One region of the Streptomyces sp. NPDC088554 genome, then DNA from elsewhere that is predicted to be linked to it. Evidence: riboswitches for the same ligand, from Rfam matches in the RefSeq annotation. Region 1 holds a riboswitch; the other holds the start of a gene.
What was found. Region 1 has a riboswitch for glycine ahead of gcvP (aminomethyl-transferring glycine dehydrogenase). Riboswitches for the same ligand answer to the same signal wherever they lie in the genome.
Positions count from the first base shown of each region.

Region 2: it holds a riboswitch for glycine, as region 1 does, so the genes downstream of both, gcvT (glycine cleavage system aminomethyltransferase GcvT) here and gcvP (aminomethyl-transferring glycine dehydrogenase) in region 1, are expected to answer to the same signal.

Region 1 is NZ_JBIVMF010000036.1:221-16,021, forward strand. It holds gene ACIP8W_RS28895 (CDP-alcohol phosphatidyltransferase family protein) at 2-610, shown strand; gene ACIP8W_RS28900 (sugar phosphate nucleotidyltransferase) at 737-3,232, shown strand; gene ACIP8W_RS28905 (DUF881 domain-containing protein) at 3,343-4,281, shown strand; gene ACIP8W_RS28910 (small basic family protein) at 4,278-4,610, shown strand; gene ACIP8W_RS28915 (DUF881 domain-containing protein) at 4,616-5,479, shown strand; gene ACIP8W_RS28920 (FHA domain-containing protein) at 5,562-6,446, shown strand; gene ACIP8W_RS28925 (MerR family transcriptional regulator) at 6,463-7,200, shown strand; gene ACIP8W_RS28930 (bifunctional nuclease family protein) at 7,254-7,727, shown strand; gene ACIP8W_RS28935 (MerR family transcriptional regulator) at 7,910-8,479, shown strand; gene ACIP8W_RS28940 (DNA polymerase IV) at 8,537-10,045, shown strand; gene ACIP8W_RS28945 (PRC-barrel domain-containing protein) at 9,937-10,338, opposite strand; glycine riboswitch at 10,452-10,549, shown strand; gene gcvP (aminomethyl-transferring glycine dehydrogenase) at 10,723-13,608, shown strand; gene ACIP8W_RS28955 (DUF5999 family protein) at 13,704-13,910, opposite strand; gene ACIP8W_RS28960 (hypothetical protein) at 14,251-14,868, opposite strand; gene ACIP8W_RS28965 (glutamate--cysteine ligase) at 15,383-15,801, shown strand, end outside.
Region 2 is NZ_JBIVMF010000001.1:216,900-232,700, reverse strand. It holds gene ACIP8W_RS00860 (enhanced serine sensitivity protein SseB C-terminal domain-containing protein) at 1-257, opposite strand, end outside; gene ACIP8W_RS00855 (enhanced serine sensitivity protein SseB) at 484-1,218, opposite strand; gene ACIP8W_RS00850 (AAA family ATPase) at 1,339-2,028, opposite strand; glycine riboswitch at 2,221-2,318, shown strand; gene gcvT (glycine cleavage system aminomethyltransferase GcvT) at 2,464-3,615, shown strand; gene gcvH (glycine cleavage system protein GcvH) at 3,702-4,079, shown strand; gene glyA (serine hydroxymethyltransferase) at 4,113-5,381, shown strand; gene ACIP8W_RS00830 (L-serine ammonia-lyase) at 5,485-6,867, shown strand; gene ACIP8W_RS00825 (fasciclin domain-containing protein) at 7,184-7,837, opposite strand; gene ACIP8W_RS00820 (molybdopterin-dependent oxidoreductase) at 7,985-9,565, opposite strand; gene ACIP8W_RS00815 (anti-sigma factor domain-containing protein) at 9,811-10,566, opposite strand; gene ACIP8W_RS00810 (sigma-70 family RNA polymerase sigma factor) at 10,563-11,147, opposite strand; gene ACIP8W_RS00805 (BTAD domain-containing putative transcriptional regulator) at 11,471-13,570, opposite strand; gene ACIP8W_RS00800 (thioesterase II family protein) at 14,188-14,958, shown strand; gene ACIP8W_RS00795 (O-methyltransferase) at 15,182-15,801, shown strand, end outside.

The sequences.
Region 1 (15,801 bases):
GGTGGAGCTCCAGGAGACTCGCGTTCAGACGGACCGGGTGCTCACTATCCCCAACATCCTCAGCATGGCCCGCCTCGTCGGCGTTCCGCTCTTCCTGTGGTTGATCCTCCGCCCCGAGTTCGGCGGACCCAAGAGCGACGGCTGGGCATTGCTGGTTCTGATGCTGAGCGGTGTCAGTGACTATCTCGACGGCAAGCTGGCCCGTCGCTGGAATCAGATCAGCAGCCTGGGCCGGCTCCTCGATCCCGCGGCCGACCGGCTGTACATCCTCTCCACCCTGGTTGGGCTCACCTGGCGGGAGATCTTGCCACTGTGGCTCACAGCGGCCCTATTGGCCCGCGAGCTGATGCTGCTGGTGATGGTGGGAATCCTTCGCAGGCACGGCTATCCGCCGCCCCAGGTGAACTTTCTCGGGAAGGCGGCTACCTTCAACTTGATGTACGCCTTCCCGCTGCTGCTCCTCAGTGACGGAAGTGGATGGCTTGCGTCACTCGCCGAAGTTTTCGGATGGGCGTTCGCAGGATGGGGTACGAGTCTGTATTGGTGGGCAGGAGTCCTGTATGTGGTCCAGGTCCGTCGGTTGGTGAAGGCGGACACCATGGCCGATTGAGCTCGTCGATGTGGTGCCGCGCAGTGTCGCCCGGCCCGCGCCTGACCATCGAGGCCCGCTGTCCAGCAGGGTGCCCAGACGGGTGAAAGTCGGCGAGTCCGTCTCTTCAAGGAGGACGCTTCCGACATGAAGGCCGTTGTGATGGCCGGTGGCGAAGGAACTCGACTTCGCCCCATGACCTCAAGCATGCCCAAGCCGCTCCTGCCGGTGGTGAACCGGCCGATCATGGAGCATGTGCTGCGGTTGCTCAAGCGTCATGGGCTCAATGAGACCGTCGTGACTGTGCAATTCCTGGCCTCCCTCGTCAAGAACTACTTCGGTGATGGTGAAGAGCTCGGTATGGAGCTCACCTACGCCAACGAGGAGAAGCCGCTCGGCACCGCGGGGAGTGTGAAGAACGCCGAGGAGGCGCTGAAGGACGATGCCTTCCTCGTCATCTCCGGTGACGCGCTCACCGACTTCGATCTGACCGACCTCATCGCATTCCACAAGGAGAAGGGCGCACTGGTGACAGTGTGCCTGACCCGTGTGCCGAATCCTCTTGAGTTCGGTATCACCATTGTGGACGAAGAAGGACGGGTCGAGCGTTTCCTGGAGAAGCCCACCTGGGGTCAGGTCTTCTCGGACACGGTGAATACGGGCATCTATGTGATGGAGCCCGAGGTATTCGACTATGTCGAGGCCGACGTGTCGGTCGACTGGTCCGGCGATGTCTTCCCCCAGCTCATGAAGGAGGGCAAGCCCATCTACGGCTATATCGCCGAGGGCTACTGGGAAGACGTCGGCACACACGAGAGCTATGTCAAGGCGCAGGCCGATGTGCTCGAAGGCAAGGTCGATGTCGACATCGACGGTTTCGAGATCTCTCCCGGTGTCTGGGTGGCCGAGGGCGCCGAGGTCCATCCCGACGCCGTGCTGCGCGGGCCGCTCTACATCGGTGACTACGCCAAGGTCGAAGCCGATGTGGAGATTCGCGAGCACACCGTCGTCGGATCGAACGTGGTCGTCAAGACCGGCGCGTTCCTCCATAAAGCCGTGGTCCACGACAACGTCTACATCGGACAGCACAGCAATCTGCGCGGCTGCGTGATCGGCAAGAACACCGACATCATGCGGGCCGCCCGGATCGAGGACGGCGCGGTCATCGGTGACGAGTGTCTTGTCGGCGAAGAATCCATTATCCAGGGCAATGTGCGGGTCTACCCGTTCAAGACCATCGAGGCCGGCGCGTTCGTCAACACCTCGGTCATCTGGGAGTCCAGAGGCCAGGCGCACCTCTTCGGCGCCCGTGGTGTTTCGGGCATCCTGAACGTCGAGATCACGCCGGAAGTCGTGGTCCGGCTGGCCGGTGCGTACGCGACCACGCTGAAGAAGGGGTCGACCGTCACCACGGCGCGTGACCACTCGCGTGGTGCCCGCGCGCTGAAGCGGGCGGTGATCTCCTCGCTCCAGTCCAGCGCCATCGACGTACGGGACCTGGAGAACGTTCCGCTGCCGGTCGCCCGGCAGCAGACCGGCCGGGGCAGTGCGGGCGGCATCATGATCCGTACCTCGCCGGGGGTGCCCGACTCCGTCGACATCATGTTCTTCGACGAGCGGGGCGCCGATCTGTCGCAGGCGGGCCAGCGGAAGCTGGACCGGGTGTACGCGCGGCAGGAGTACCGCCGGGCGTTCCCGGGAGAGATCGGGGACCTGCACTTCCCGGCCAGCGTGTTCGACTCGTACACCGGCTCGTTGCTCCGCAATGTCGATACGACGGGGATCTCCGAGGCGGGGCTCAAGGTGGTCGTCGACGCGTCCAACGGCAGCGCGGGGCTCGTTCTGCCCAGTCTGCTCGGCCGGCTCGGGGTCGACGCGCTGACGATCAATCCGGGGCTCGATGAGGCCCGGCCCACGGAAACGGCCGAATCCCGCCGTTCCGGACTGGTCAGGCTCGGGGAGATCGTCGCTTCCGCGCGTGCCGCGTTCGGGGTGCGGTTCGACCCGGTCGGCGAGCGGCTGTCGCTGGTCGACGAGCGGGGCAGGATCATCGAGGACGACCGGGCGCTGCTGGTGCTGCTGGACCTGGTCGCCGCCGAGCGGCGCAGCGGGCGGGTGGCGCTGCCGGTGACCACGACCAGGATCGCCGAGCAGGTCGCCGCGTACCACGGGACCCAGGTGGAGTGGACGACGACGTCGCCCGACGATCTGACCCGGGTGGGCCGTGAGGAGACCACCATCTTCGGCGGTGACGGGCGTGGCGCCTTTATCGTGCCGGAGTTCAGCAGTGTCCTCGACGGCACGGCGGCCTTCGTACGGCTGCTCGGGCTGGTGGCGCGTACGCAGCTCACGCTGAGTCAGATCGACGCGCGGATACCGCGAGCCCATGTGCTGCGGCGGGATCTGGCCACTCCGTGGGCGGTCAAGGGGCTGGTGATGCGCAGCGTCGTGGAGGCGGCGGGGGACCGGCAGGTGGACACGACCGACGGTGTACGGGTGGTGGAGACGGACGGCCGTTGGGTGATGGTGCTGCCCGACCCCGCCGAGGCCGTCACCCATCTGTGGGCGGAGGGCCCGGACGACGCGTCCGCCCAGGCGCTGCTCGACGAGTGGTCGTCCGTCGTGGACGGCGCAGGTCACTAGGCCGGTTCACTACGGTGATCCCGGTGTGCCGGGTGGTCCCTCGGGGGGCCGCCCGGCACACCGGTGGGGCCATTCGGCGGTAATGGCTGTGGCGTGCGACGATGTGCGGCATGTCGCAGCACCCCCCTGATCGGAGCACTGTCTCTGCGCCCGCGCGTCCCGACGCGTCGATGTCGTTGCTGAACAATGTGATGGATCACAGCCTCGACGAGGGGTACGCGGAGGCGGCCGCCCGCAGGGACGCCGAGGAGGGCGGGCTGCCGCGCACACTCAAGGCGAAGCTTGGGCTCGCGGCGGGACTGGTGCTGGCCGCCCTGGTGGTCACGGTCGGTGCGGCCCAGGCGCGGATCTCGGCGCCGGTCGTGGCGAAGGAACGCGAAGAGCTGATCGACCGCATCCACAAGGAGACCTCCACGGCGGACACGCTGGAGCGGAACGTCGAGAAGCTCCGGGACGAGGTCGGTGAACGCCAGCGCGAGGCCCTGCGGTCACGCGGGGGAGGCCAGGGCGAGTTGGTCGGTCTGCTCGCCGGTGCGACGCCCGTGCGGGGTCCCGGGGTGAAGCTGGTGATCGACGACGCCAAGGAGGCCTCGTCGGGCAGCGGCGGCGGGCCGCGCGAGAGCAGCGGTTTCTCCGACACCGGGCGGGTGCGCGACCGGGACATGCAACGGGTCGTCAACGGCCTGTGGGAGTCGGGCGCCGAGGCCATCGCCATCAATGATCAACGCTTGACCTCCCTCTCGGCGATCAGGGCCGCGGGCGACGCCATACTGGTCGACAACAGGCCACTGGTGCCGCCGTACGCGGTGCTCGCGGTGGGGGACGGGAAGAAGCTGAGCGCCGCGTTCGAGGGCAGCGCCGATGGCCGGTACCTGGATTCGTTGCGGGAGAACTTCGCCATCCGCACCAGGATCTCCGACCAGGAAGAGGTGCGGCTGCCCGCCGCGCCCAGCCTGATCGTACGTACAGCACAACCGAAGGCCGCCGCCACCGACGCCGGGAAGGGCGACGGGCAGGGCGCGGCCGACACCGAGAAGGGCACATCGTGATCGCCGTACTGGGCCTCGTCGTGGGAGTCGTGGTCGGACTGTTGGTCCGGCCCGAGGTGCCGGCCGTGGTCGAGCCCTATCTGCCCATCGCCGTCGTCGCCGCCCTCGACGCGGTCTTCGGCGGTCTGCGGGCCATGCTCGACGGGATCTTCGTCGACAAGGTGTTCGTGGTCTCCTTCCTGTCGAACGTGGTCGTGGCCGCGCTCATCGTCTTCCTGGGCGACAAGCTGGGTGTGGGCGCGCAGCTCTCCACCGGTGTGGTCGTCGTACTGGGGATCCGGATCTTCTCCAACGCTGCCGCGATCCGCCGGCACATCTTCCGGGCTTGAGGCCGATGAGCGGCGAGGAGACCCCCGGCGGCGAAGAGGCCCCGGGCAAGAAGGAGACATCAGGCGGTGCTCAGGTGCCGGACACGGGGGACCGTACGGGCACCGAGGAGGACCGTACGGGCGGCGCGCCCGTGCCGGAGCCCCAACAGCTCACCGGCCGCCAGCGGTTGGTGGCGGGGCTGTGGCCGCCCCGGGTGACCCGGGCCCAGCTCATCGTGGCCGTCCTGCTGTTCGGGCTCGGTCTCGGGCTGGCCATCCAGGTCAGATCGAACAACGACGACAGCGCGCTGCGGGGCGCCCGCCAGGAGGACCTGGTGCGGATCCTCGACGAGCTGGACAACCGCACCCAGCGGCTGGAGGACGAGAAGCAGCGCCTCGACGACCAGCGGACCGAGCTGGAGACCAGCTCGGACCAGGCCGAGGAGGCGCGTAAGCAGACCAAGGAGAAGGCTCAGCAGCTGGGTGTCCTGGCGGGCACGGTCGCCGTACAGGGGCCCGGGATCACGCTGACCGTCGACGACCCGAGCGGCACGGTCGAGCCCGACATGCTGCTGGACGCCCTCCAGGAGCTGCGGGCGGCGGGCGCGGAGGCCATTCAGGTCAATGATGTCCGGGTGGTCGCCAACACCTACTTCTCCGGTACGGGAGGTGCCGTACGGGTGGACGGCAAGGCCGTCAAGGCGCCGTACAGCTTCAAGGTCATCGGCAAGCCGCAGGATCTGGAGCCCGCCCTCAACATTCCCGGCGGGGTGGTCCAGACACTGGAGAAGGAGCAGGCCACGGCCACGGTGAGACGCGTTGAGAAGATCATCGTCGACGCCTTGCGACCGGCGCAGCGACCTGACTACGCTCGGTCGTCATCGGGGTGAGGCCGGGGTGCATGGCGGCCATCGGGCGCGGGCATGAGGTTGCGGGGGGTCGGCGCACGATCAGCGTGACGAGTGGTGGAAACTGTCGAGTGCGTACGGACGTTGTCAAGATGTCCGGGTCGGCAGGTGTGTTCATTCAGGGTTCGTCCTGCCCCACGGGCGGGTCTGTTTCGGTCAAGGGGAATCGCCCGTGAAGTTGTTTGGGAAGTTGTTCGGCAAGAGCGCACGCGAGGACGCGGGTTCCAACCGCCATCGCGCATCGCGCGAGGAACCGAGCGGTGAGCGTCCGCTCTTCCGCGATCAGGTGGGTGGAGAGGCGACGCAGGTGCACGGCGCGTCGACTGTTGACCCCTCCGGGTCCGGCCGCATAGGTTTCGGGGAATCATCTGCCCCCGGAGGGCAGTCACGGCAGGAGGACCCCTCTATGTCGGCCTTGCCGGTCTGTACGAGGTGTGGGCACCGGAACGCCGAGGCGAGCAGTCGGTTCTGCTCCAACTGTGGCGCGCCGTTGCGTGGCGGGGTCCCTCCGGAGCGTGCCTCCGAGACGACCTCGACGATCTCCATCTCGGGTCTTGAGGCGTACGACTCGGAAGTGACCGGTCAGACGTCGCTCCCGTCGCTCACCCCCGAGGCGCAGGCCGCCGTCGACGCCCTGCCGCTCGGCTCGGCGCTGCTGGTGGTGCGCCGCGGACCGAACTCGGGCAGCCGCTTCCTGCTGGACGGCGAGCTGACCACGGCCGGCCGTCATCCGGAGAGCGACATCTTCCTGGACGACGTGACCGTCTCGCGCCGCCATGTGGATTTCCGCAGGGGCGCCGACGGCCGCTTCACCGTCTCGGACGTGGGCAGCCTGAACGGTACGTACGTCAATCGTGAGCGGATCGATTCGGTCCTGCTGGCGAACGGCGACGAGGTCCAGATCGGTAAGTACCGGCTGGTCTTCTACGCGAGCCAGCGGGGCGTGTGACCCTCAGGGAAGGTCCATGCTGCGAACACCGAAGGGCGGTGCCGGACACGGCACCGCCCCCACGGGTGACCCGCTGATCAGCATCGGCGCGGTGCTGGGGAAGCTGCGGGAGGAGTTTCCCGGGGTATCCATCTCCAAGATCCGTTTCCTGGAGGCGGAGGGGCTGGTGGAGCCGGGCAGAACGCCCTCCGGCTACCGGAAATTCAGTCCGGAGGATGTCGAGCGGCTGGCGTTGGTGCTGCGGATGCAGCGGGACCACTATCTGCCGCTGAAGGTCATCAAGGAGCATCTCGACTCCCCGGGTGCCGACGGGCCCGTACAGCCGTCAGGACCGCGGCGAGGGGCGCTGGAGAGGCATGCCGGGGCGGAGCCAGGGACCCCCACGGCGCCGCGGATCGGCCGGGACGAGCTGCTGGCCGCCGCGGAGGTCGCCGAGTGCCGGCTCGACGAGTGGGAGTCGTACGGGCTGATCACCCCGATGCCGGACGGCGGATACGACGCCGAGTCCGTCATCGTGGCGAGACTTGTCTCGGATCTCGGAAGATTCGGTCTGGAGCCCCGGCATCTGCGCGTGGTGAAAGCGGCCGCGGAACGTGAGGCCGGACTGGTCGATCAGCTGGTGGCACCGCTGCGCAAGCACCGTAATCCGCAGACCAGAGCCCATGCGGAGGCGACGGTGGAGGAGCTGGCGGCCCTCTCCGTGCAGCTGCATTCCGTGCTGTTCCGGACGGCTCTGCGGGGGCGTCCGTACTGATCATGGGGGAGCCCGACTACCCAAACCTGCCGGGCACGTCCTAGGGTTGCTGTGTGAACGAGCTCGACGTTGTGGGTGTCCGGGTGGAAATGCCCTCCAACCAACCGATCGTGCTCCTGCGTGAAGTGGGAGGCGACCGGTACCTCCCCATCTGGATCGGACCGGGGGAGGCTACCGCCATTGCCTTCGCCCAGCAGGGCATGGCCCCGGCCCGGCCGCTGACCCATGACCTCTTCAAGGACGTGCTGGAAGCGGTGGGCCAGGAGCTCACCGAGGTCCGGATCACGGACCTGCGTGAAGGGGTCTTCTACGCGGAGCTGGTCTTCGCGAGCGGGGTCGAGGTGAGCGCGAGGCCGTCGGACGCCATAGCGCTGGCATTGCGCACGGGTACGCCGATCTACGGCAGTGACGGGGTGCTGGACGATGCGGGTATCGCCATCCCGGACGAGCAGGAGGACGAGGTGGAGAAGTTCCGCGAGTTCCTCGACCAGATCTCTCCGGAGGACTTCGGAACCAACAGTCAGTGAGCGGCGTGTGAGCGCCGCGGCCGGGCTCTCTGTCAGCGCATTCGGTCAGCCTTTCCCCGGAAGGGGACACGCGAAACCACTCTCAGGGTGATTATCACTCGGCGTGGCGAGTGTGGCGATCGTTGACGCACCCCGGGTGACTGCCTACCTTCGACAAGGCAGGTCAAGGACGGAGGGTCGGCGTGAGAAGCAGCGGCGACGGTACGGCGGCAGGCGGTCCGTATCCGCTTCACGGCAGTGCGCCAGGACCCGGTGCGGAGACGGTCGGATACCGGGGCCCGACCGCGTGCGCGGCGGCGGGGATCACGTACCGCCAATTGGACTACTGGGCGCGGACGGGGCTGGTCGAGCCGAGTGTGCGGTCGGCCTACGGTTCGGGCACCCAGCGGCTCTACAGCTTCCGGGACGTGGTCGTCCTCAAGATCGTGAAGCGGTTCCTGGACACCGGGGTGGCGCTCCAGAATATCCGGGCGGCGGTCCAGCATCTGCGGGACCGGGGGTTCCGGGACCTGGACCGGATGACGCTGATGAGCGACGGCGCGACCGTGCACGAGTGCTCCTCGCCCGATGAGGTCGTGAGCCTGCTCCAAGGGGGCCAGGGTGTCTTCGGGATCGCCGTCGGGGTGGTGTGGCGGGACGTCGAGGCCGCGCTGTCACAGCTCCACGGGGAGCGCATCGACACGGGCGAGACGCTGATCGGGCACAACCCCACCGACGAGCTGGCGCGCCGGCGGCGTGACCGGGCGGTCTGACCCGCCCCGGGCGGTGTCCCGGGCCGATTGTCAGTGGCGTGAGGCAGCATCGATGGAGTGAGATCCACACCGACGGTCCTCCATCTGGACATGGACGCCTTCTTCGCCGCGGCCGAGCAGGCGGCGAAGCCGAGCCTGCGCGGGAAACCCGTGGTGGTGGGCGGCCTGGGGCCGCGCGGGGTGGTCTCCACGGCCTCGTACGAGGCGCGGCGGTTCGGGGTGCACTCGGCGATGCCGATGGGCCAGGCGAGACGCCTGGCGCCGAACGCGGCGTATCTCGTGCCGCGCTTCGCGCTGTACCGCGCGGTCAGCGAGCAGGTGATGGAGCTGCTGGGCAGGCTGTCGCCGCTGGTGGAGCCGCTGAGCCTGGACGAGGCATTCGTGGACCTGGAGGCGGGCGGCTCGGCCCATGACACGGCCTCGGCGCGGGCGGCGGGCGAGCGGCTGCGCCGGGACATCAGGGCGGTCACCGGACTCAGCGGCTCGGTGGGGCTCGCGGGCTCCAAGATGCTGGCGAAGATCGGCTCGGAGCTGGCCAAGCCCGACGGACTGGTCCTGATAGAGCCGGGCACGGAGCGCCAGCTGCTGGGACCGATGTCCGTGCGGACGCTGCCCGGGGTGGGGCCCGCGACCGGGGAGCATCTGCGCCGGGCCGGGATGACCACGGTCGCCGACCTGGCCGAGGCGGGCGAGGACGAGCTGGTGCGGCTGGTCGGGAGGGCGCACGGCGCCTCGCTGTACCGGATGGCGCGGGGGTACGACGACCGGCCGGTGGTCTCCGAGCGCGAGACGAAGTCGGTGTCGGTGGAGGACACCTTCGACACCGATCTGCACGACCGGGTGCGGGTGCGCGCGGAGGTCGACCGGCTCGCGGACCGGTGTGTGCGGCGGCTGCGGGCCGCCGGGCACTCGGGACGTACCGTCGTCCTCAAGGTGCGGCGGTACGACTTCTCCACGCTGACCCGTTCGGAGACCCTCAGAGGGCCCACCGACGACCCGGGAGTGGTGCGGGAGGCCGTGGGGCGGCTGCTGGAGTCGGTGGACACCACGGGCGGGGTACGGCTGCTGGGGGTCGGCGTGACGGGGCTCGCGGACTACACCCAGGAGGATCTGTTCGCGCAGGCCGCGGCCGAACGGGTTGCCGCCACGGACGCGCAGGAGCCGACGGACGTCGAGGAGGTGCTCGACGGGGCCGCAGAGGAGCCCGCGGACGTGTCCGCGGGGACGCTCGCCGAGCGGCGCTTCCCGGCCGGTCACGATGTGCGCCACAGCGCGTTCGGCGCGGGCTGGGTGCAGGGCAGCGGGCTGCGGAGGGTCACCGTGCGGTTCGAGGAGCCGGGGTCCGCGCCCGGACGGGTGCGGACCTTCTGGACCGACGATCCCGAGCTGGAGCTGTCCGAGCCGCTGCCCCTGGTGCCGGACGGGCCCGGGCGGGCCCTGCCCGGCACCAGGGGGCCTCAGTCCTCCTGGCCGGCCAGCCGCCCGAAGTCGCGGTCGGAGTCCCGCCGGTCCGCGCGGGACGTGGGGGGCTCCGGCGGCCCGGCATCGGGGAGGGCGAGGCCGTAGTGGTGGTAGAGCTGGAGCTCCTGGTCGGGGGAGAGATGGCGGCCGACCCCGAAGTCGGGGGCGTCCCTGATCAGTGCCCGTTCGAAAGGGACCCGCAGGCCGTCGGCGGCCAGGGTGCTGGGGGCGAGGGGGATGAACGCGTCCCGGCTGAACAGACCGGTACGGACGGCCGCCCACTCCGGGACGCCGGTGGCGTCGTCCAGATAGACCTCGTCCACCGTGCCGAGCTTGCGGCCGTCCCGGTCGAACGCCTTGCGCCCTATCAGGCCGCGCGGATCGATATCGGTCTCCACGTTCCCTCCAACTGGTCGCAACTGTTCGTAGGCACTACAAAAAGGCAGATTCTTAGTGGCGTCCACTCGAAAGTTCTCCCCAGAGCCTCGCTGGTAGGCTGGCGAACGGCTGCTGATCCCGTGCGGGAGAGTCCTCCGGTGAGACTGCCGGAGGCGCCGAAGGAGCAAATCCTCCCCGGAATCTCTCAGGCCCCCGTACCGCGCGGACGAGGTCACTCTGGAAAGCAGAGCGGTGCCGACGGCATCGCTCTCACCGACGGTGAAAGCCGGACCGCTCCTGGGCGGCCCGGTGAAACTCTCAGGTCAGATGACAGAGGGGGAGGCCGTCCGGGCACCCGCGTCCTGGTGCCCCTCGCAGGTCATGCTGACCAGGAGGCCTCCGTAATGAACGCCCACCGCACTCCGCTCTCCCAGCTGGAGCGAGGCATCCCCTTCGAGCGGCGCCACATCGGCCCCGACACCGGGGCGCAGGCGAAGATGCTGGCGCAGGTCGGCTACGGCTCGCTCGACGAGCTGACCGCCGCCGCCGTGCCCGATGTGATCAGGAGCGCCGAGGCGCTGCGGCTCCCCGAGGCCCGTACCGAGGCCGAGGTCCTGGCCGAGCTGCGCGCGCTCGCCGACCGCAACCAGGTGCTCGCGCCGATGATCGGGCTCGGGTACCACGGCACCTTCACACCGCCCGTGATCCTGCGCAACGTCATGGAGAACCCCGCCTGGTACACGGCCTACACGCCGTACCAGCCGGAGATCTCGCAGGGCCGGCTGGAGGCCCTGCTGAACTTCCAGACCATGGTGGCCGAGCTGTCCGGCCTGCCCACCTCCGGCGCCTCCCTGCTCGACGAGGGCACGGCGGCGGCCGAGGCGATGGCGCTGTCCCGCCGCGTCGGCAAGGTCAAGGGCGGTGTCTTCCTGATCGACGCGGACACGCTGCCGCAGACCATCGCCGTGATCGAGACCCGCGCCGAGCCGACCGGGGTCGAGGTCGTCGTCGCGGACCTGAGCGGGGGCATCCCGGACGAGGTCGCCGAGCGGGGCGTCTTCGGCGTGCTGCTCCAGTACCCGGGCGCCTCCGGGGCCGTACGGGACATCAGGGCCGTGGTCGAGCGGGCGCACGGCCTCGGTGCCGTCGTCACCGTCGCCGCCGATCTGCTCGCGCTGACGCTGCTCACCTCGCCCGGCGAGCTGGGCGCGGACATCGCGGTCGGCACCACCCAGCGCTTCGGCGTGCCGATGGGCTTCGGCGGACCGCACGCCGGATACATGGCCGTACGCGAGAAGTTCGCGCGCAGCCTGCCCGGCCGGCTGGTCGGGGTCTCCGTGGACGCCGACGGCAACAAGGCGTACCGGCTGGCGCTCCAGACCCGTGAGCAGCACATCCGCCGCGAGAAGGCCACCAGCAACATCTGCACCGCGCAGGTGCTGCTCGCCGTCATGGCCGGGATGTACGCGGTCTACCACGGCCCGCAGGGGCTGCGCTCCATCGCCCGGCGCACGCACCGGTACGCGGCGGTGCTCGCCGGCGGGCTGCGGGCGGGCGGGGTGGAGGTCGTCCACGGCTCGTACTTCGACACGTTGACCCTCCGGGTCCCCGGCAGGGCCGCCGAGGTGGTCGCCGCCGCCAGGGCGGGCGGGGTCAACCTCCGTCAGGTCGACGCCGATCTGGTCTCCCTCGCCTGCGACGAGACGACCGGGCGCGCCCAACTGGCGGCCGTGTGGAGCGCCTTCGGGGTCGAGGGCGATGTCGAGACACTGGACGGGACGACCGAGGACGCCCTGCCGACGGAGCTGCTGCGGACCGACGAGTATCTGACGCATCCGGTCTTCCACCAGCACCGCTCCGAGACGTCGATGCTGCGCTATCTGCGCCGGCTCGCCGACCGTGACTACGCGCTGGACCGGGGCATGATCCCGCTCGGCTCCTGCACCATGAAGCTGAACGCGACCACCGAGATGGAGCCGGTCACCTGGCCCGAGTTCGGCGCGCTGCACCCCTTCGCCCCGGCCGAGCAGGCGGGCGGCTATCTGACGCTGATCCGCGAGCTGGAGGAGCGGCTCGCCGAGGTCACCGGGTACGACGCGGTGTCCCTCCAGCCCAACGCCGGTTCGCAGGGCGAGCTGGCCGGACTGCTCGCCGTACGGGCGTACCACCGGGCCAACGGCGACACCGGGCGTACGGTCTGTCTCATCCCGTCCTCGGCGCACGGCACGAACGCGGCGAGCGCGGTGATGGCCGGGATGAAGGTCGTCGTCGTCAAGACGCGCGAGGACGGCGACGTCGATGTCGAGGACCTGCACGCCAAGATCGAGCAGTACGGCCCCGAGCTGGCCGTCCTGATGGTCACCTACCCGTCCACGCACGGGGTGTTCGAGGAGCACATCGGCGACATCTGCGCGGCCGTGCACGACGCGGGCGGCCAGGTGTACGTGGACGGCGCCAACCTCAACGCGCTGGTGGGGCTGGCCAGGCCGGGCCGGTTCGGCTCGGACGTGTCCCATCTGAACCTGCACAAGACGTTCTGCATCCCGCACGGCGGTGGCGGCCCCGGGGTCGGTCCGGTCGGGGTGCGGGCCCACCTCGCCCCGTACCTCCCCAACCACCCCCTGCAGTCGGCGGCCGGGCCCGCGACGGGGGTGGGGCCGATCTCGGCGGCGCCGTGGGGCTCCGCAGGCATCCTGCCGATCTCCTGGGCGTACGTACGGCTGATGGGCGGCGAGGGGCTCAAGCGGGCGACGCAGGTCGCCGTGCTCGCCGCCAACTACATCGCCAAGCGGCTGGAGCCGCACTACCCGGTGCTCTACACCGGTCCGAACGGGCTGGTCGCGCACGAGTGCATCGTCGATCTGCGCCCGCTGTCCAAGGCCACCGGCGTCAGCGTCGACGACATCGCGAAGCGGCTGATCGACTACGGCTTCCACGCGCCGACGATGTCGTTCCCCGTCGCGGGGACGCTGATGATCGAGCCCACGGAGAGCGAGGACCTGGCCGAGATCGACCGTTTCTGCGAGGCGATGATCGCGATTCGCGCGGAGATCGAGAAGGTCGGCTCGGGCGAGTGGCCCGCGGACGACAACCCGCTCTGTCACGCGCCGCACACGGCGGCCGCGCTGGGCGGCGCGTGGGAGCACGCGTACAGCCGCGCCGAGGCGGTCTTCCCCGCCGGTGTCACGGCCGCGGACAAGTACTGGCCGCCGGTCCGCCGTATCGACGGCGCGTTCGGCGACCGTAATCTGGTCTGCTCCTGCCCGCCGCTGGAGGCGTACGAGCACTGATCAGGGCAGGCCGATCCCGGCCGACGGGCCGGGGACATACGTGGGGGCCGGTGCGGAGGATGTTCTCCGGGCCGGCCCCTTTTTCGCGGGCGGTGTCAGGCCGCCGTCGCCACCTGCTCGGGCCGCAGCGGCCGGTGCGGGGCGATGATCTTTCCGTCGGGCAGCAGTTCGCCGGTGTCCTCGAAGAGGAGAACGCCGTTGCACAGCAGACTCCAGCCCTGCTCCGGGTGGTGCGCCATCAGTCGTGCGGCATCGCGGTCGGCGGAGTCGGCTGTCGGGCAGACTGGCTGGTGCTGGCACATGGGTGGGTTCTTTCGCTGTGTCGTAGTGAGTGTCCCGCGGCTCGATGTGGTCATGGCCGCCCCCCGTATCTCTCTGGTCCGGTCCTAGTGTTGCCCTACGGACGGTAATCCGCAGGTATTTCGCGGCAGAGCTTTCCTTTGCTTAAGGACGTGTCACCCGGCCGGACGGTTCAGCTCAACTTGGCTGTCTTTCCGGGTGGTTAGGGGTGGCCCGACCGGGCTAGTCCGGATGGTCAGAGGAGTGCCCCGCGGCTGTCGGGGCCGCGGGGCACGGAAGGACCGGTCAAGACGGTAGGGCGGGCGGGCGTACGGAGTGGTTCCGGCGGGTGTACGGAGCCGTTCAGGCCGGTGTACGGAGCAGTGGGGGCGGGGCGAGCCGCAGCCCGATCATCGGCAGCAGCTCGGCGACCCGGTGCGGACGGTGTGCGGCGATGCCCGGGGGAGCGGGAGCGAGGGGCACCAGGATGTCGGCGGCGGCGGGGGAGCCCGTGGACGCGTCGGCCCCCGTGTCCCCGTGCAGCCAGAGCGTGAGCATGTACAGCTCGGGCACCGACAGCAGCCGTGGCTGGTACGCCGTCGACAGGCTCTCGGCCTGGCGCAGCGCGCGCTCCGTGGCGGCGAGGTAGGGGCCCTCGAAGAAGCGCGAGAAGGTCCAGCCGTCTGCGGTGAGCATGGTGTCGGCGGCGGCCACGGCACGGTCGCCGCTGTGGATCAGGAAGCGCCAGCCGGCCAGCCGGGTCCGGGGGACGCGGCCGTCGGCCTCGGACGTACCGGCGGCCGGGGCGGCCGGGGCGAGCAGGTCGAGAACATGGACGGGAAGAGGGTTCTCCGGGCTCAGCGGTCCCTGGACGGACTGGAGAGCGGGGGTGCGTGGATCGCGCACGGCGGTAGGGGAACTGAGTGCCGCGAGAACGCTGCGCAGGGCGGGCGCTGGGGCCGGGGGTACATGCAGCGGCATGGTGGGTTGCCTCTCACTCAGGAGACAGGGTGACGCGTGAGGTGGTTCGTGTGCCGGTGACCGGTGCGAACATCGCAGTCGGTGTACGTGGTCAGAGGCGGGCCTCGGGGCGGTATGGCCGGACGCCTGCTCTCTGCCTCGCAGCCGAGTTTATACGACACGTGTTCACGCCATGTTTCTTCTAGCCGTCCCGGATATTGCGGGCAAGGCGGTATTGAGTCCATCTCTCGCGCGTCTTCTCCCGATGAACGGTGAACGCACGGTGCTGGCCTGGTGCGATTGGCCGAGTGGGGACGGCTGAAACTCATCGGCGTTTTCCGTTGCGGGTCGGGCAGTCGTCAGGGAACGCCACGCCATGCCGAAGGAATGTGCCGTACGGCCGTGGGTCGCCGCCCTACCGGGGGGAGTCGGCCAACGGGTCGGCGGAACGTTACGGATCACTCGGTGTGGGCATTATCGATCGTGACGCGAGCGGCCGCTGCCGCGGGCTGCCCACTCGAGGAGGGAAACTTCGATGGGGGAGAAGGTCGAAGCGGACGGTTGCGACCGGTCCGATCGGCAGAAATACCGCAGGAAGCTCCAGCAGTGCCTGACGGTGCTGGAGCGGCTCCTGGCGGACGAGAGGTTCGATCAGCCCAAGAATCTGATGGGCCTGGAGATCGAGTTGAATCTCGCGGGCTCCGACGGGATGCCCCGCATGATGAATGCGGAGGTCCTGAAGCGCATCGCGAGCGGTGATTTCCAGACCGAACTCGGAATGTTCAACATGGAAGTAAATGTGGCGCCGCATCGGCTGGGCGGCCGTGTTCTCGATCAACTCGCGGAGGAACTGCGAACCGGCCTCGGATATGCGCACCGTAAAGCGACCGAGGTCGACGCGGGCATCGTGATGATCGGAATTCTTCCGACGCTCACCCAGCAGGACGCGGTCAC
Region 2 (15,801 bases), on a different contig from region 1:
ACCTCGTGGGCGCGGGTCCAGCCGCTGGCGGCCAGCTCCTGGGCCGAGGTGACACAGGGGGCGTAGCCGAGGCCGTCCATCTCCATGTTGCCGTACTGGGCGTCGGGCGAGCCCGACCGGCCGTGCCAGAGCAGCATCCAGACGCTCTCCTCGGCCAGGGCCCGCAGGAGCGCCTCGTACGCGTCGTACCGTCCCGGCGTCACCTGGCGCAGCATGTGCTCGACCTGTCCGGCCGCCGCGGTGCCTGACGCGCTCACTCTGGGTCCCGCCCCTCTTCGATCCACCATTCGCCCGGCCCACCCGGGCGCCCTCGGGCACACGGTGCGACGGCCCGGCCATCAAACCAGCTTAGGCGGCCGTACTGACACAGACTTGACGCCAGGTGTGCCCACCGCGCAGACGGGCCGGGGCCGCTCTCCTCAACTCGTACCCGCGCGCGCGGCCCGTACCCCCGCGACACGGCCCCGGCCCCCCACCCCCGTCCTAACCGCGCTGGTAGAACGGTCGCACCTTGGCCGCCAGCCAGTCGGCGACCGGGTCCTGTGCCAGGTCCAGCAGCAGGAGGTTGACCGGCCAGCCGACGGGCACCCGGCCGAGCGCCCGGCCGAGCGCGTCCATCGGGACACCCTGCTGGTCGGCCGTCCAGGCGGAGAGCTGTACGCCGACGAAGAGCACCGGGGGCGCGCCCTCCACGCTGGCGAGCGCGCGGCGGGCGGAGAGCACCACGCCGGACGCCTCGAACTCGGCCGCGGCGGCGGCGAGGAAGTCGACCGGGTCGTCCTGCCAGTCCGGCTCGAAGAGCCGGACCCGGCCGCCGCTCGCGGCGCCGTCGAGCGGGGTGCGGCCCGTCCGGCACAGCTCCGCGACGGCGGGCGGCGGCAGCGGCGCGCCGACCGCCCCGCCGGGGTTGACCGCGATCCCGAGCTGCGGGGGCAGGCCCCGGGCGAACTCCCGGGCCGGGGCGACCGTGAACGCCATGTGCTCCCCGGCGCACTGGCGGAACTGCTGCGCCGAGCTGAACACCGGGACGTACGCGGCGCCGCCGATCTCCACCGTCGGCAGATCGAGGGAGCGGCTGTCGGGTCCGCCGCCATTGGGCAGCGGGATCCAGACCTCGCTGCGGCCGAGCACCTCGATCAGCCGGCCGCCCGCGCCCACGGCGCCGTGCGAGGCGGTGAGCACCTCTTCGAGTTCGTTGCCCGGCCATGCCGTATTCACTGTTGTCACCGCTGCTTCCACTCGCTGTCTTCCGCCGCCCTCGGCCCTGGGGCAGCACCTTAGACCGCCGGCACATGAGGGGGGCAGCGTCGCGGTGCCCCCCTCATGTGCCGGGCGGCCTCAGGGGAAGGTGATCACCCGGAGCGCGTCGGCCGTGTCCCGGTCCAGGAGGGTCACCGAGGCGCAGCCCGCGGGCGCGCGGCCCGCCTCGGCCTCGGCGAGGAGCCGGCCGACCGCGCGGCGGTGGCGGGCGAAGGCGTATCCGGAGACGCCGCGCCCGCGTTCGCGCTGGCCCTGGCGCGCGACCTCGGGCGCGACGTCCAGCAGGACGAGGTGGAGCAGCCGGCCCCGGGCGCGGGCCTCGCGGGCCAGCCAGCTCCGTACCCAGGTCTGCGTCCCGCAGTCGTGCACGACCGTGCTCGCGCCGGAGGCGAGCACGCGGCGGAGCCCGGCGTAGTGCGCGAGCCGGACCAGCGGGCGGTAGACGGCGTACGGCAGCCCCGGCGGCATCCGGCGCGCCCAGCGGTCCCTGGCGTCCTGGGAGTCGATCCCGCCGCCGTTCGCGACGCGCCGGATCAGGGTGGACTTGCCGCTGCCGGGCAGACCGGAGACGACGACGACGTCCCCCGCCGCGAAGACCAGGCCGGCCGGTCCCGCGCCGCCCCGCCCTCTCAGGTCCCGGACGGTGGGCACGGTCGCGCGGGGCGCCGCTCCGCCGGCGGTCGCGTCCTGCTGTGCGCCGTGCGGCACGCCTTGCTGTACGGGCACTCCCGCGGTCGTCGCGTACGCCCCGAAGCCCTGCGTCATCATCGCCGTCCCCCTGTCAGCTCTGTCAGCCCGGCCGGCCTGTTCCACGCCGTTGTCCACGACCCTTGCCCACGAAGTGTAAAGAGAAGGTAATATCCCGCAAGCTCTTCGCCCCTGCGGGCGAGTCGTCCACTGGCCACCCCATGGTGGGGCGATGCGTGCGACAATGTGCGCGTCAACTGCATACCGGCCGTTTGAATCCGCGCGGGAGAGTCCCGGTCACCCAGTGCGCCGGGCGCCGAAGGAGCAAGTTCCTCCCTTGAATCTCTCAGGCCCCGAACCGCGTGGATGAGGCATATCTGAAAAGCGGGCCGCGTTTCGGCGGCTCCACCCAAGGTGCAAGTCATGACCTCAGTACGTGTGGTCGTGATGAACCTCTCAGGTTCCGATGACAGATGGGGAGGACCGTCCTCTCTGTCATGCCCTGGGAGTCACACAATGAGCCATGCCCCCCTCAGCGATAGCCCCGCCGCGCCCGCCCGCCGGACCGCGCTCGACGCCGTACACCGGGCGCTCGGCGCGACCATGACCGACTTCGCGGGTTGGGACATGCCGCTGCGGTACGGCAGCGAGCGGGACGAGCACCGGGCCGTCCGTACCCGCGCGGGGCTCTTCGACCTCTCCCACATGGGCGAGCTCACCGTGTCGGGACCGGCCGCCGCCGATCTCCTGGACCACGCGCTGGTCGGCGATCTCGGCGCCGTGGCCGTGGGCCGGGCCCGCTACACCATGATCTGCCGCGAGGACGGCGGCATCCTGGACGACCTGATCGTCTACCGGCTCGCCCCGGACACCTTCATGGTCGTCGCCAACGCCTCCAACGCGCAGACCGTGCTGGACGCCCTGACCGCGCGCGCCGACGGCTTCGACGCGGAGGTACGGGACGACCGCGACGCGTACGCGCTGCTCGCCGTCCAGGGCCCCGAGTCCCCCGGCATCCTCAAGTCCCTCACCGACGCGGACCTCGACGGGCTGAAGTACTACGCGGGCCTGCCCGGCACCGTCGCCGGGGTCCCCGCGCTGATCGCGCGCACCGGCTACACCGGCGAGGACGGCTTCGAGCTGTTCGTCGAGCCGCGCCACGCGGAGCCGCTCTGGCAGGCGCTGACCGGGGCGGGCGCGGACGTCGGCCTGATGCCGTGCGGGCTGTCCTGCCGCGACACGCTCCGCCTCGAAGCCGGCATGCCGCTGTACGGGAACGAGCTGTCCACCGCCCTGACCCCGTTCGACGCGGGGCTCGGCCGGGTCGTGAAGTTCGGGAAGACGTCGAACGGCGGCGACTTCGTCGGGCGTACGGCCCTGGCGGTGGCGGCCGAGCGCGCCGCGACCGCCCCGCCGCGCAAGCTGGTCGGCCTGATCGCCGAGGGCCGCCGCGTCCCGCGCGCCGGTTACCGGGTGCTCGCGGACGGCCGGGACGTGGGCGAGATCACCTCGGGCGCCCCCTCGCCGACGCTGGGCAGGCCGATCGCCATGGCGTACGTCGACGCCACGCACGCCGCGCCGGGCACGGCGGGCGTCACCGTGGACATCCGGGGCTCCCAGGAGCCGTACGAGGTCGTGGCGCTGCCGTTCTACCAGCGCCAGAAGTGATCCGGACCGGTCCCACAGCCCAAAACGTCTCGATCCGTAAGACGACAGTTCCGCACCACACCCCCGCGTACAGGAGAATCCAGGTCATGAGCAACCCCCAGCAGCTGCGCTACAGCAAGGAGCACGAGTGGCTGACGGCCGCCGAGGACGGCGTGTCGACGGTCGGCATCACGGAGTACGCGGCCAACGCCCTCGGCGATGTCGTGTTCGCCCAGCTTCCCGGGGTGGGTGACACGGTGACCGCGGGCGAGACCTGCGGAGAGCTGGAGTCCACCAAGTCCGTCAGCGATCTGTACGCCCCGGTGACCGGCGAGGTCACCGAGACGAACCAGGACGTCGTGGACGACCCCTCGCTGGTGAACTCCGCTCCGTACACGGGCGGCTGGCTGTTCAAGGTACGGGTCGCGGAGGAGCCGGACGGGCTGCTCTCCGCGGACGAGTACAAAGAGTTCTCCGGCAGCTGACGTGCTCCGGCAACTGACACCCCAGGGACTGTGATGTCTTCGAATCCGCTTCTGAACGCCTCGCTCCACGAGCTCGACCCGGACGTCGCCGCCGCTGTCGACGCGGAGCTCCACCGTCAGCAGTCCACCCTCGAAATGATCGCCTCGGAGAACTTCGCTCCGGTCGCGGTCATGGAGGCCCAGGGCTCCGTGCTGACCAACAAGTACGCCGAGGGCTACCCCGGCCGCCGCTACTACGGCGGCTGCGAGCACGTCGATGTGATCGAGCAGATCGCCATCGACCGGGTGAAGGCGCTCTTCGGCGCCGAGCACGCCAACGTCCAGCCGCACTCGGGCGCCCAGGCGAACGCGGCCGCGATGTTCGCGCTGCTCTCCCCCGGCGACACGATCATGGGTCTGAACCTCGCCCACGGCGGGCACCTGACCCACGGCATGAAGATCAACTTCTCCGGCAAGCTCTACAACGTGGTCGCGTACCACGTGGACGACGCCACCGGCCAGGTCGACATGGCCGAGGTCGAGCGGCTGGCCAAGGAGTCCCGTCCGAAGCTGATCGTGGCCGGCTGGTCGGCCTACCCCCGCCAGCTCGACTTCGCGGCCTTCCGCCGGATCGCGGACGAGGTCGGCGCGTACCTGATGGTCGACATGGCGCACTTCGCCGGTCTGGTCGCCGCGGGGCTGCACCCCAACCCCGTACCGCACGCGCATGTCGTGACCACGACCACGCACAAGACCCTCGGCGGTCCGCGCGGCGGGGTGATCCTCTCCACCAAGGAACTGGCGAAGAAGATCAACTCCGCGGTCTTCCCCGGCCAGCAGGGCGGCCCGCTGGAGCACGTCATCGCGGGCAAGGCGGTCGCCTTCAAGGTCGCGGCCACCGACGAGTTCAAGGACCGCCAGAAGCGCACCCTGGAAGGCGCCCGGATCCTCGCCGAGCGCCTGGTCCAGAGCGACGTGACCGAGGCCGGTGTCTCCGTGCTCTCCGGCGGTACGGACGTCCACCTGGTCCTGGTCGACCTGCGCGACTCCGAGCTGGACGGCCAGCAGGCCGAGGACCGCCTCCACGAGGTCGGCATCACGGTCAACCGCAACGCCGTCCCGAACGACCCGCGCCCCCCGATGGTCACCTCGGGCCTGCGGATCGGCACCCCGGCGCTGGCCACCCGCGGCTTCGCGGCCGAGGACTTCGCCGAGGTCGCGGAGGTCATCGCGGCCGCGCTGAAGCCCGAGTTCGACCGCGAGGCGCTGGCGGCCCGGGTCTCCGCGCTCGCCGCGAAGCACCCGCTGTACCCGGCGCTGTAGCCCACCGGCTCACCCCACGGGGGTACGGGGCCACCACGCCCACCGGGCGACACCGGCCCCGTACCCCCCGTACCACCCACCCAGCTTCAAGGAGTCCCCCACCGTGGCCATCTCGGTCTTCGACCTGTTCTCGATCGGCATCGGCCCGTCCAGCTCCCACACGGTCGGCCCCATGCGGGCCGCCCGGATGTTCGCCCGACGCCTCAAGAACGAGGGCCTGCTCGCCCATGTCTCCTCGGTACGGGCCGAGCTGTACGGATCCCTCGGCGCGACCGGCCACGGCCACGGCACCCCCAAGGCGGTCCTGCTCGGCCTGGAGGGCGACTCCCCCCGTACCGTCGACGTGGAGAACGCCGACGCGCGGGTGGAGCGGATCCGCGCCGAGGGCCGGCTGAACGTCCTCGGCGCGCACGAGATCGCCTTCGACCCCGACACCGACCTGGTCCTGCACCGCCGCAAGGCCCTGCCGTACCACGCCAACGGCATGACGGTCCTCGCGTACGACGCGGAGGGCGCCCTCCTGTTGGAGAAGACGTACTACTCGGTGGGCGGCGGCTTCGTCGTCGACGAGGACGCGGTCGGCGAGGACCGCATCAAGCTCGACGACACCATCCTGAAATACCCCTTCCGCACCGGCGACGAACTGCTGAAGCTCTCCGCCGACACCGGACTGTCCATCTCCGCCCTCATGCTGGAGAACGAGAAGACCTGGCGCACCGAGGACGAGATCCGCGCCGGACTCCTCGGCATCTGGCGCGTCATGCAGGCCTGTGTCGCGCGCGGCATGGCCCGCGAGGGCATCCTCCCCGGCGGCCTCAAGGTCCGCCGCCGCGCCGCCCACTCCGCGCGCCAGCTCCGCGCCGAGGGCGACCCGCAGACCCACGCCATGGAGTGGATCACCCTCTACGCCATGGCCGTCAACGAGGAGAACGCCGCGGGCGGCCGCGTCGTGACCGCCCCGACGAACGGCGCGGCGGGCATCATCCCCGCCGTCCTGCACTACTACATGAACTTCGCGGCGGGCGGTGCCACGGAGGCCGAGAAGGACGACAGCGTCGTCCGCTTCCTCCTCGCCGCGGGCGCCATCGGCATGCTCTTCAAGGAGAACGCCTCCATCTCCGGTGCCGAGGTCGGCTGCCAGGGCGAGGTCGGCTCCGCCTGCTCCATGGCGGCGGGCGCCCTCGCCGAAGTCCTCGGCGGCTCCACCGAACAGGTCGAGAACGCCGCCGAGATCGGCATGGAGCACAACCTCGGCCTCACCTGCGACCCGGTCGGCGGTCTGGTCCAGATCCCCTGCATCGAACGCAACGGCATGGCGGCGGTCAAGGCCGTCACCGCCGCCAAGATGGCCCTGCGCGGCGACGGCACGCACAAGGTCTCCCTCGACAAGGTCATCAAGACCATGAAGGAGACCGGCGCCGACATGTCCGTCAAGTACAAGGAGACGGCCCGGGGCGGGCTCGCGGTGAACATCATCGAGTGTTGAGAAACCCTCTCTGATCAGGGGTTTCTCATCTTTCAGCTCTGTCACGGCCTTTCCCGTCCACCCGGCGGATCGTCCCTGAAAGGTCCCTCCGACAGAGCTGGCACCACCCTCGGAAACCGGTTGACGACGATACGTGGCCAACCGGCAGGAGCGCGCCCTGTCGGCGAAAGCGCCGCCGTTCCCCTGCTTCCGGGGGACGGCCCATCCCTACGGTGTCCCGGCCCGAGTCCGGGCCCGCGACGGGCCGTGCGCTCCGGGGCGCCGTCCGTCGGCGACCCGGAGCAGGGAATGCCTCACGAGGGGGCGTGCCGTCGGCTCACATCTTCGGCATCAGGACGGTGTCGATGATGTAGACGGTCGCGTTGGCGGTCGGGACGTTACCGCACACGACCTTGGCGGAGCCGTTGACGGTGTAGGACTCACCCGAACCCTTGGTGGTGAGCGTGCTCTTCTCCAGGGTCGGGAAGGTGCCGTCCTCCAATGCCTTCGGGGCCAGCTTCTCGCCCACGACGTGGTACGTGAGGATCTTCGTCAGCGTGGCTTTGTCGGCCAGCACCTTGTCCAGGTCCGCCTTCGGGATCTTGGCGAACGCCTCGTTGGTGGGCGCGAACACCGTGATGTTCTCCGCGTTGTTGAGTGTGTCCACCAGACCGGCCTTCTTCACCGCGGTCACCAGGGTGGACAAGTCGGGGTTGTTGGACGCGGCGGTCGCGACCGGGTCCTTCGACATGCCGTCGAACGAACCCGCGCCGCTCTTCGGTACCGACGCGCACGCCGTACCGAACGGCTTGTCGCCCGTGCCGGCCGCGCCGTCCGTCGTGCTGGTGTCGGACTGCTCGGTGGCGGTCGCCGAGTCGCCGCTGCCCTTGGTGTCCTTGCTGTTGTCGCTGGAACAGGCGGTGAGGGCCAGCGGCAGGACGACAGCGCCGAGGGCGGCGAGGGCGGCGCGCTGGAAGCGGGTGGCATTCATGTCGTATCTCCTTGGGAAGTCGTGCGCGGAGCGTTCCGCCCACGGACGTTTTAATGGTTTACGCGGTGGTTCATCCGGGATCTCGGGCAAGGCGGTGCCGTGCCGAGGGGTGGGGTGACGTGGTGGTACGAGGGTGGTGACCGCCCATCAGGTCACCGTGACCACCACCGAGTGCCAGCCGGTGGCGCCGTTGGGCACCGTGCCGACGCGTCTGCCGGTCTGGGTGTAGCCGTCCTGGTCGGTGGCGCGGACCTCCAGCGTGTGGTTGCCGCTGGTGGCAGGCCAGTGCCACAGCCACTGGCGCCAGGTGTCCTTCGTATCCTGGGCCCCGAGCTTCGCGGTGTGCCAGGGGCCGCCGTCGACCCGTACCTCGACCCGGGCGATCCCCCGCTGCTGTGCCCAGGCCACCCCGGCGACCGGAACCGTGCCCGCCTGGGGAGAGGCGAACGGACGCGGGGTGTCGATCCGCGACTCGGTCTTGACGGGAGCCTGCTGGGACCAGCTCCGCTTCACCCAGTACGCGTCGTAGTCGGCGAACGTGGTGAGTTCGAGGTCCTGGAGCCACTTGCAGGCGGAGACATAGCCGTAGAGGCCGGGGACCACCATCCGTACCGGGAAGCCGTGGTCGAAGGGGAGCGGTTCCCCGTTCATCCCCATCGCCAGCATGGCGTCCCGGCCGTCCATGACCGTCTCGACCGGTGAGCCGATGGTCATGCCGTCGACGGAGCGGGCCACGATCTGGTCGGCGGGCCCGCCTCGCGAGGGCAGCCGGACGCCCGCCTCGCGCAGCAGGTCGGCCAGCCTGACGCCGATCCAGCGTGCGTTGCCCACATACGGACCGCCGACCTCGTTGGACACACAGGTCAAGGTGATGTCCCGTTCGATCAGCTCCCTGCGGAGCAGATCGTCGAAACTCAGGGTCAGCGGCCGGGAGACACCCTTGCCATGGATCTTCAGCCGCCAGGTGGTGGCATCGATTCTGGGCACGACCAGGGCCGTGTCCACCCGGTAGAAGTCCTTGTTGGACGTGGTGAAGGAAGACAGACCCCGGACCGTGAGATCCGCGCCCGCCGGTACCGGACGGGCCGGTGAGGAAGGCGCGGGGAGCACGACAGCGGCGCGGGAGGCCACGGCGCCGGCCGCCCCCGACGCGTTGAGCCGTTGTCCCAGTACACCCGCTCCGGCCGATGCCGTCACCGCCGTCGTGGCGGCGATGACGAAGCCGCGCCGGTCGAAGCCGCTCCGCGCGGCGGCGGTGCGGGGGGCTGTGGCTCCGTCCGTGCCCGGGGCGGCCCGGGAAGGGCGGAGCGTGAGCCGGGTGACCAGAACGCGGAGCACCGCCCCGGCCGTCAACGCGCCCACCACCGAGGGCATCGCGTCGAGGAGAGCGCCGTCGGGACGGCTCACCGCGGCCACCGCCCCGATCGCGCCGAATACCAGAACCGCCGCGGAACCGATCAACCGGTGGCGCAACGCGACTACTCCGACCGCCATGGCGAAGACGGCGAGGAGGGCCAGGATGCCGAGCTGGAGCACCAGCTTGTCGTGGGTGCCGAAGTTCCGTACGGCGAAGTCCTTCAGGGCCGGCGGGGCCAGGTCGATGGCCGCTCCGCCGACCGCCGTGACGGGACTCGATTCGGGCCGTACCGCCGCCGACACCAGCTCCGCGACCGCCAGCGCGGTGAACCCCGTGATCAGGCCGCTGAGCGCGGCCAGAGCGCCGCGCACCAGACGCGCCGTCGGGCCACGGTGACTCTCCTCGGTTGCCGGCACTTTCGGATCTTCGCTCACACCGGCCATTCGGTGCGGGATGCCAGGCGGATTGGTCGTGAACCCGAACGAAGGAAAAGTACGCCGAGAAGGTCGCGCCGGACATCGATGAAGCCGTCCCTCGCCCGCGGAAACGCTCCGCCCAACATGCGGCGGGCCGGGGCGGGGCAGCCGGTGGGGAAGGCCGGTGCCCTCCCCACCTGTCAGGCGGCCGGGAAGTCCATCAAGGCCAGCGGATCGGAGGTGGGCCGCTTCGAGCCACCGGCCGGCTCGACCGTTATGCCCATGCCGGAGGCACCTTCGAGGGAGCCGTCCATCAGTACCGAGCCGGAGCCCCCGGACAGGTCCAGCAGCCCGGCGGCGCGCATCGTGCCGCCGTCGTTGTACCAGAGTTCATACACCTTGCCGCGGGGTGGCTTCGGCATCCCGGTCGCGATGAACGCGGCCTTGCCCCGGCTCCGTGAGACCACGACCGTGCCGGTCGCGTCGGCCGTCAGCCTTCCGGTGACGGCCTTGGCGTCCGGGGCGGCCAGCACCGTCGCCAGCTCCTCGGACCGCTGCTGTTCCGCCCGCGTGTGACCACGCGCGTCACGCGCCTCCTGGTACTGCCAGCCCGCGACCCCGCCGAAGCCGACTGCGGCGGCCAGGCACGCCGCGAGCGCGAAGCGGGACAGCGCGCGCCCGCGTGCCGCGCCACCGCCGGGACGGGGCGACGGCGCCGCCTTCGGCGGATCCTGTCGCTCGGTCGCGATACGGCGGAGCACCTGCTCCTTGAGGTCCGGCGGTGGGGTCACGGCCACGGCACGGCCGAGTCTGGCGGCCGTGGCGGCCAGCTCCCGCACCTCTTGGACGCATGCCTCGCACACGTCCAGATGGCGTTCGAACTCGGCGCGCTCCCGCGGTGCCAGAGCGTGCAGCGCGTACGCGCCAGTGAGCGTATGCAGATCGGCGACGGTCATGCGTCCACCCCCAAGCAGTCGCGCAGCCGGATCAGTCCGTCGCGCAGGCGTGTTTTGACCGTACCCAGCGGGATCGAAAGCAGTTCGGCCACCTCCCGGTGGGCGAGGCCCTGGTAATAGGCCAGATTCACGGACTGGCGCTGGAGTTCGGTGAGCGTCCGCAGACAGCGGCGCACCTGTTCCCGCTCCAGGCCGGCCTCGACCTGTTCGGTGACCTCGTCATAGGCCGGGGTACGGTCCAGCAGCGCGGCCCGGTGTTCCCGGTCGCTGGACGCCTGGGCCGAGCGGACCCGGTCCACTGCCCGCCGGTGGGCGAGGGTCAGCACCCAGGTCATAGCGCTGCCGCGGCTGGGCTGGAAGCGGGTGGCGGTACGCCATAGCTCCAGCAGCACCTCCTGCGCGACCTCCTCCGACTGTGCCGGGTCGCGCAGGACGGAACGCACCAGCCCGAGGACGGGCCCGCAGACCTGGTCGTACACCCGGGAGAAGGCGTCCTGGTCGCCTCTGGCCACCTGGACCAGCAATTCCTGGAGATCGGGCCCCGCCGAGGCGTGGCCACCGATCTGTACGGCTTCTTTCACGCGGCTTCCTCCACCGTCCGAACATTCCCCCCTGGATTCGGAGCCGGTGCCCCGGTGGATTGGTCGGTGTGTGCGGCGGTCAGCCGGGCGGCCCCGGCCCTGCTGACCGCTTTTCGGCCGGCGGCCGGACAGCCGTCGCGGGCCTGCTGCGGCCCGGAGGGTCGGTCCGATACCGACGAGCGGTACGAGGGCGGAGGTGGCACCGGACCCTACCGGAATGCGCGCTGTGCGCGGGAGGTCGCCGCGCCCGCGCTGCTCGGAACGGACGCAGCGTCACGCGTGAGCGGGCGGGCCCTGCGCGGCCCTCGCCGAGGTGGCGGCGGTCAGCCGGACACGGCCCGGGGTGCGGCGGCGGACGGCAGCCGTCTGCGTAGCTCGCCGAGCAGGCGGAGGCCGACCGCCTCGGGGCCGACGGCCTCCGCCTGGGCCAGTGCCGCCCGGACGCCCGCGCTGTCGTGGTCCGTCCACTCCATGGTGTGCCGGCGCAGCACGTACGTCGTCGGCCCGTCCCCCGGGGTGAACGGCCGCCCGTTCCCGCTGAGGGTGTGCAGAAACGTCTGGAGCAGGCAGCGCAGCGTCTCCACCCGCCACTCGGGGCCCTCCTTGTCGGCGTGTTCGCGGGCGTACACCAGCGACAGGGCGTCCAGGTGATAGCGGTTGTGGTCGTACTCGACCAGCAGGTGCGCGTCCACCAGCGCGTCGAGTACGTCCTCGGCGTTCTCCTCGGAGCAGTCGAGCAGCACCGCGACGGTCTCGCGGCGGATGTACGACACGTTGCCGACGCCGAGTTTCCGGAAGGCCGCCGCGAGGTCGACACCGTGGACGGACCGGTGGTGCAGGGAGGCGTACGCGGCGTCCAGGCCGGTACGTACCGCGAGGTCGCCGACGCGTAGCTCGTCCAGCAGCCGCCGTGGCTCGGCCAGCCGGCCCGCCAGGTCGCCGAGGCGGCGGCGCGGCCGGGCCAGCAGGCGGCAGCCCACGACGCGCAGGGCCAGCGGCAGACCGGCGCAGGCGACGGCGATCCGGTAGGCGGCCTGTGGTTCGGCGGCGATGCGCCGGTGGCCGACGATCCGTTCCAGCAGTTCGAGCGAGGAGCCCTCGTCGAGTACGCCGAGCGGCACGCCGTGCGCGCCTTCGAGGTCGTCGAGCCGGTGGCGGCTGGTGACGATCACCCGGCTCTCGCCGCTGCCGGGCAGGAGCGGGCGGACCTGTGCGGTGTTCTCCGCGTCGTCGAGCACGATGAGCATCCGCCGACGGGCGATCAGTGACCGGAAGAGGGCGATCCGGTTGGCCATGCTCTCCGGTACCTCGCCGTCGGGCACCCCCAGGGCGGCGAGCAGCCGGGTGAGGCTCTCGGCGGGCTCCACGGGGCGTCCGGTGCTGCCTTCCAGCTCCACGAAGAGCTGGCCGTCGTCGAAGTCGCCGCGGACCAGGTGGGCCGTGTGCAGCGCCAGGGCCGTCTTGCCGATCCCGCCGGCGCCGGTGATCACCACCGTCGGCGCGGGACCGGCGGTCGGGGCCTCGCCGCGCAGCAGCCGGCCCACCTCGCCGGCCTCGGAGACGCGGGCGGTGAAGTCGACGGTTCCCCGGGGCAGTTGGGCGGGGGTCGGCCAGCCCGGCCAGGTGGGGCCGGGACCGTCGGACAGCTCCTGGCGTACCCCGGTGGAGCCCTGCGGCCGTGACTCCTCCCCGGCCCGCAGGATGTCCTGCTGGGTCGCCTTGAGCTCCGGGCCCGGTTCGGTGCCGAGCTGGTCGATCAGCGCGGCCCGGGTCCGCTGGAACAGGCCGAGGGCCTCCTGCTGCTGGCCCGAGCGGAACAGCGCCAGCATGAGGCGGCTGACCAGTCCCTCGTGGAACGGATACTCCTTCACCAGCCGCCACAGTTCGGGCAGGATCTCGGCGTGGCGCCCCAGTTCGAGGTTCATGTCCATCCGCCAGGTGCGCGTCTGGAGGTGCAGTCTCTGCAGATGGCCGACCTCCACGTCGTGGAGCGTGCGGGAGTCCACGTCCATCAGCGGCTGGTGCCGCCACAGGTCGAGCGCCTGGCGGAGCTCCTCGGCGGCCTGCGCGGTCCGGCCCGCCCCGGCCAGCGCGGCGGCCGCCCTCCGGTGGGCGGTGAACCTCCCCAGGTCGCTCTCGTTCTCGTCCAGTTCGATCAGATAGCCGGGCGCGCGGGTCATGATCCGCGCCCCGGCGGTCGCGCCCAGGACCTGACGGAGCCTCATGACGTAGGTGCGGACCGTGGCGGCGGCGCTCGGCGGCGGGGTGCCGTCCCAGACCAGGTCGGCGATGGTTTCCAACGGGACCACTCGGTTCGCGTTCAGCAGGAGCGTGGCGAGGACCACCCGCTGCCTGGGGGCGGGCACGGTCAGCTCCTTCCCGTCCGCCCGGATGACCAGGGAGCCCAGCAATAGGAATTCCATAAGCGCCTTACCCTCATGACGGCACGAGCGGTTCGTGCCGGTCCCACGGTTCTCACTGGGCGCGTGCCACGGGCGCCGCGGGACCGGATGAAGAAACAGGGGCGGACTGGTCCGCACGCCCCCGTCACCCCGGGTGGGAGGACGGAGCGGTGCGCACGATGGCGATGAGTGACAGTCCGGCCCGGCCCGGTCAGCCGCCCGGGAGTTCCGCGCGGTCGTCGGGAACGGGCGCCAGGAGCGGGGCGACAGGGTGCCCGCAGCCGGGCACGGCACCGGGCCTCGCGGCTCGGGCAGGGGTCCGGGAGCCGCGGTCGGCGAGGAGGAACAGGCGCATGAGGATGGCCTCCCGTTCTGTCAGAAGTAATCCAACCTTGGAATCTATCCAGGCAGTGATCTGACCTTAGACCTGTCTGGGCAGATGCCCACCCACACTTTCTACCGCCGCCGTCCGCACCGGAGCGGAAGGTCTGGGGGAACCTGCGGAACTCTGGGGGGATGCAGGGGTTCCTTCTATAGGGGCCCCTAGGGGTGGCCGCCACCAGCAGGTTCTGCCTAGCCTCCGGTTACGGTGCCGAACGGGCGGCGCATGACCGACCTTCTACGGAGGCAGGCGGACGATGGATCGACGCGCCGACGAACCGGGGCTGTGGCTCCGGCGTTTCGTGGCCGCCCCCGAGGCCCCGGCCCAACTGGTCTGCTTCCCCCACGCCGGTGGCTCGGCCGGTTCCTACCGCGCCCTGTCGGCCGCCCTGAGGCCGACGGCGGAGGTCCTGGCCGTGCAGTACCCGGGGCGGCAGGACCGATGGGCCGAGGAGTGCGTCGACAGCATCCCGGAGCTGGTCGACCGGCTGCTGCCCGCCCTGACCGCGCGGGCCGACGGCCGGCCGCTGGCCCTGTTCGGCCACAGCATGGGCGCCACCCTGGCGTTCGAGGTCGCGCGCCGGCTGGAGGAACGCGGAGAGACACGGGGCCCGGTCGCCCTGTTCCTCTCCGGACGCCGGGCACCGCACTTCGAGCGCGACGGGAGCATCCACCTCCGCGACGACCCGGGCCTCCTGCGGGAGGTGCGGCTGCTGGACCCGTCCACCGCGGCGGTGCTGGAGGACCCGGAGCTGCGCCGGATGGTCCTGCCGGCCCTGCGCGGCGACTACCGCGCGGTGGAGACGTATGTGTACGTACCGGGGCCGCCGCTGCGCTGCCCGGTCGTGGCGTTGACCGGGGACGCCGATCCCCTGGTGTCCGTCGAGGAGGTCGAGGGGTGGCGCACGTACACCCGGGGGCCGTTCGCCACGCATGTCTTCACCGGCGGCCACTTCTACCTCAACGATCACCCCGAGGCGCTGCACAGCGCCATCCGGGACCGGCTGCGCCCGCTCCCGGTCGCGTGAGAGAGGCCGGGCGCCCACACCTCTCCCGGGACGGCCACCGCTCCCGTACCCGCGTCGGCGGCCGTGCGGAGCGGCCGGGCCCGGCGCGCACCGACCGACCGGAACGCGGAGCCGTCCATGGCTCCGCTCCCCCACGTACCCGCCTGAAGGAGGGAGAACGTCCCGCAGGCGGAAGCCAATCCTCCACCGGCTGAAGCCGGTGGCCCCCCGCTAGGAGGATCCGATGGCCGAACAGATCAGCATGACCCCGGAACTTCAGGAGTACGTCACGGATTCCTCGCTCCGCGAGGACGACATCCTCCGCGAGCTGCGCCACGAGACGGCCGACCTGCCCGGCGGCACCGCCCTGCAGGTACCGGCCCAGGAGGGGCAGTTCCTCGCGCTGCTGATCCGGCTCGTCGGAGCCGCTTCCGTCCTGGAGATCGGGACCTTCACCGGCTACAGCACTCTGTGCATGGCCCGTGCCCTGCCCGCCGGCGGGCGGCTGGTGACCTGTGACATCACCGACCGCTGGCCGTCGATCGGCGCCCCGTACTGGAAGCGGGCCGAGGTGGCCGATCGGATCGATCTGCGGGTGGGTGACGCGGTGGAGACGATGGAGGGCCTGCTCGCCGACGGGGGGCCCGGCACCTTCGACGTCGTGTTCGTCGACGCGGACAAGGCGAACTACCCGCGCTACTACGAGCTGGCCATGGAGCTGGTCCGGCCGGGCGGTCTGATCGTCGTGGACAACACGCTCTTCTTCGGCCGGGTCGTCGACCCCGCGTGCACGGACGCCGACACCGAGGGCGTCCGCGCGCTCAACGCCCGGTTGCGCGAGGACGAGCGGGTGGAGCTGAGCAT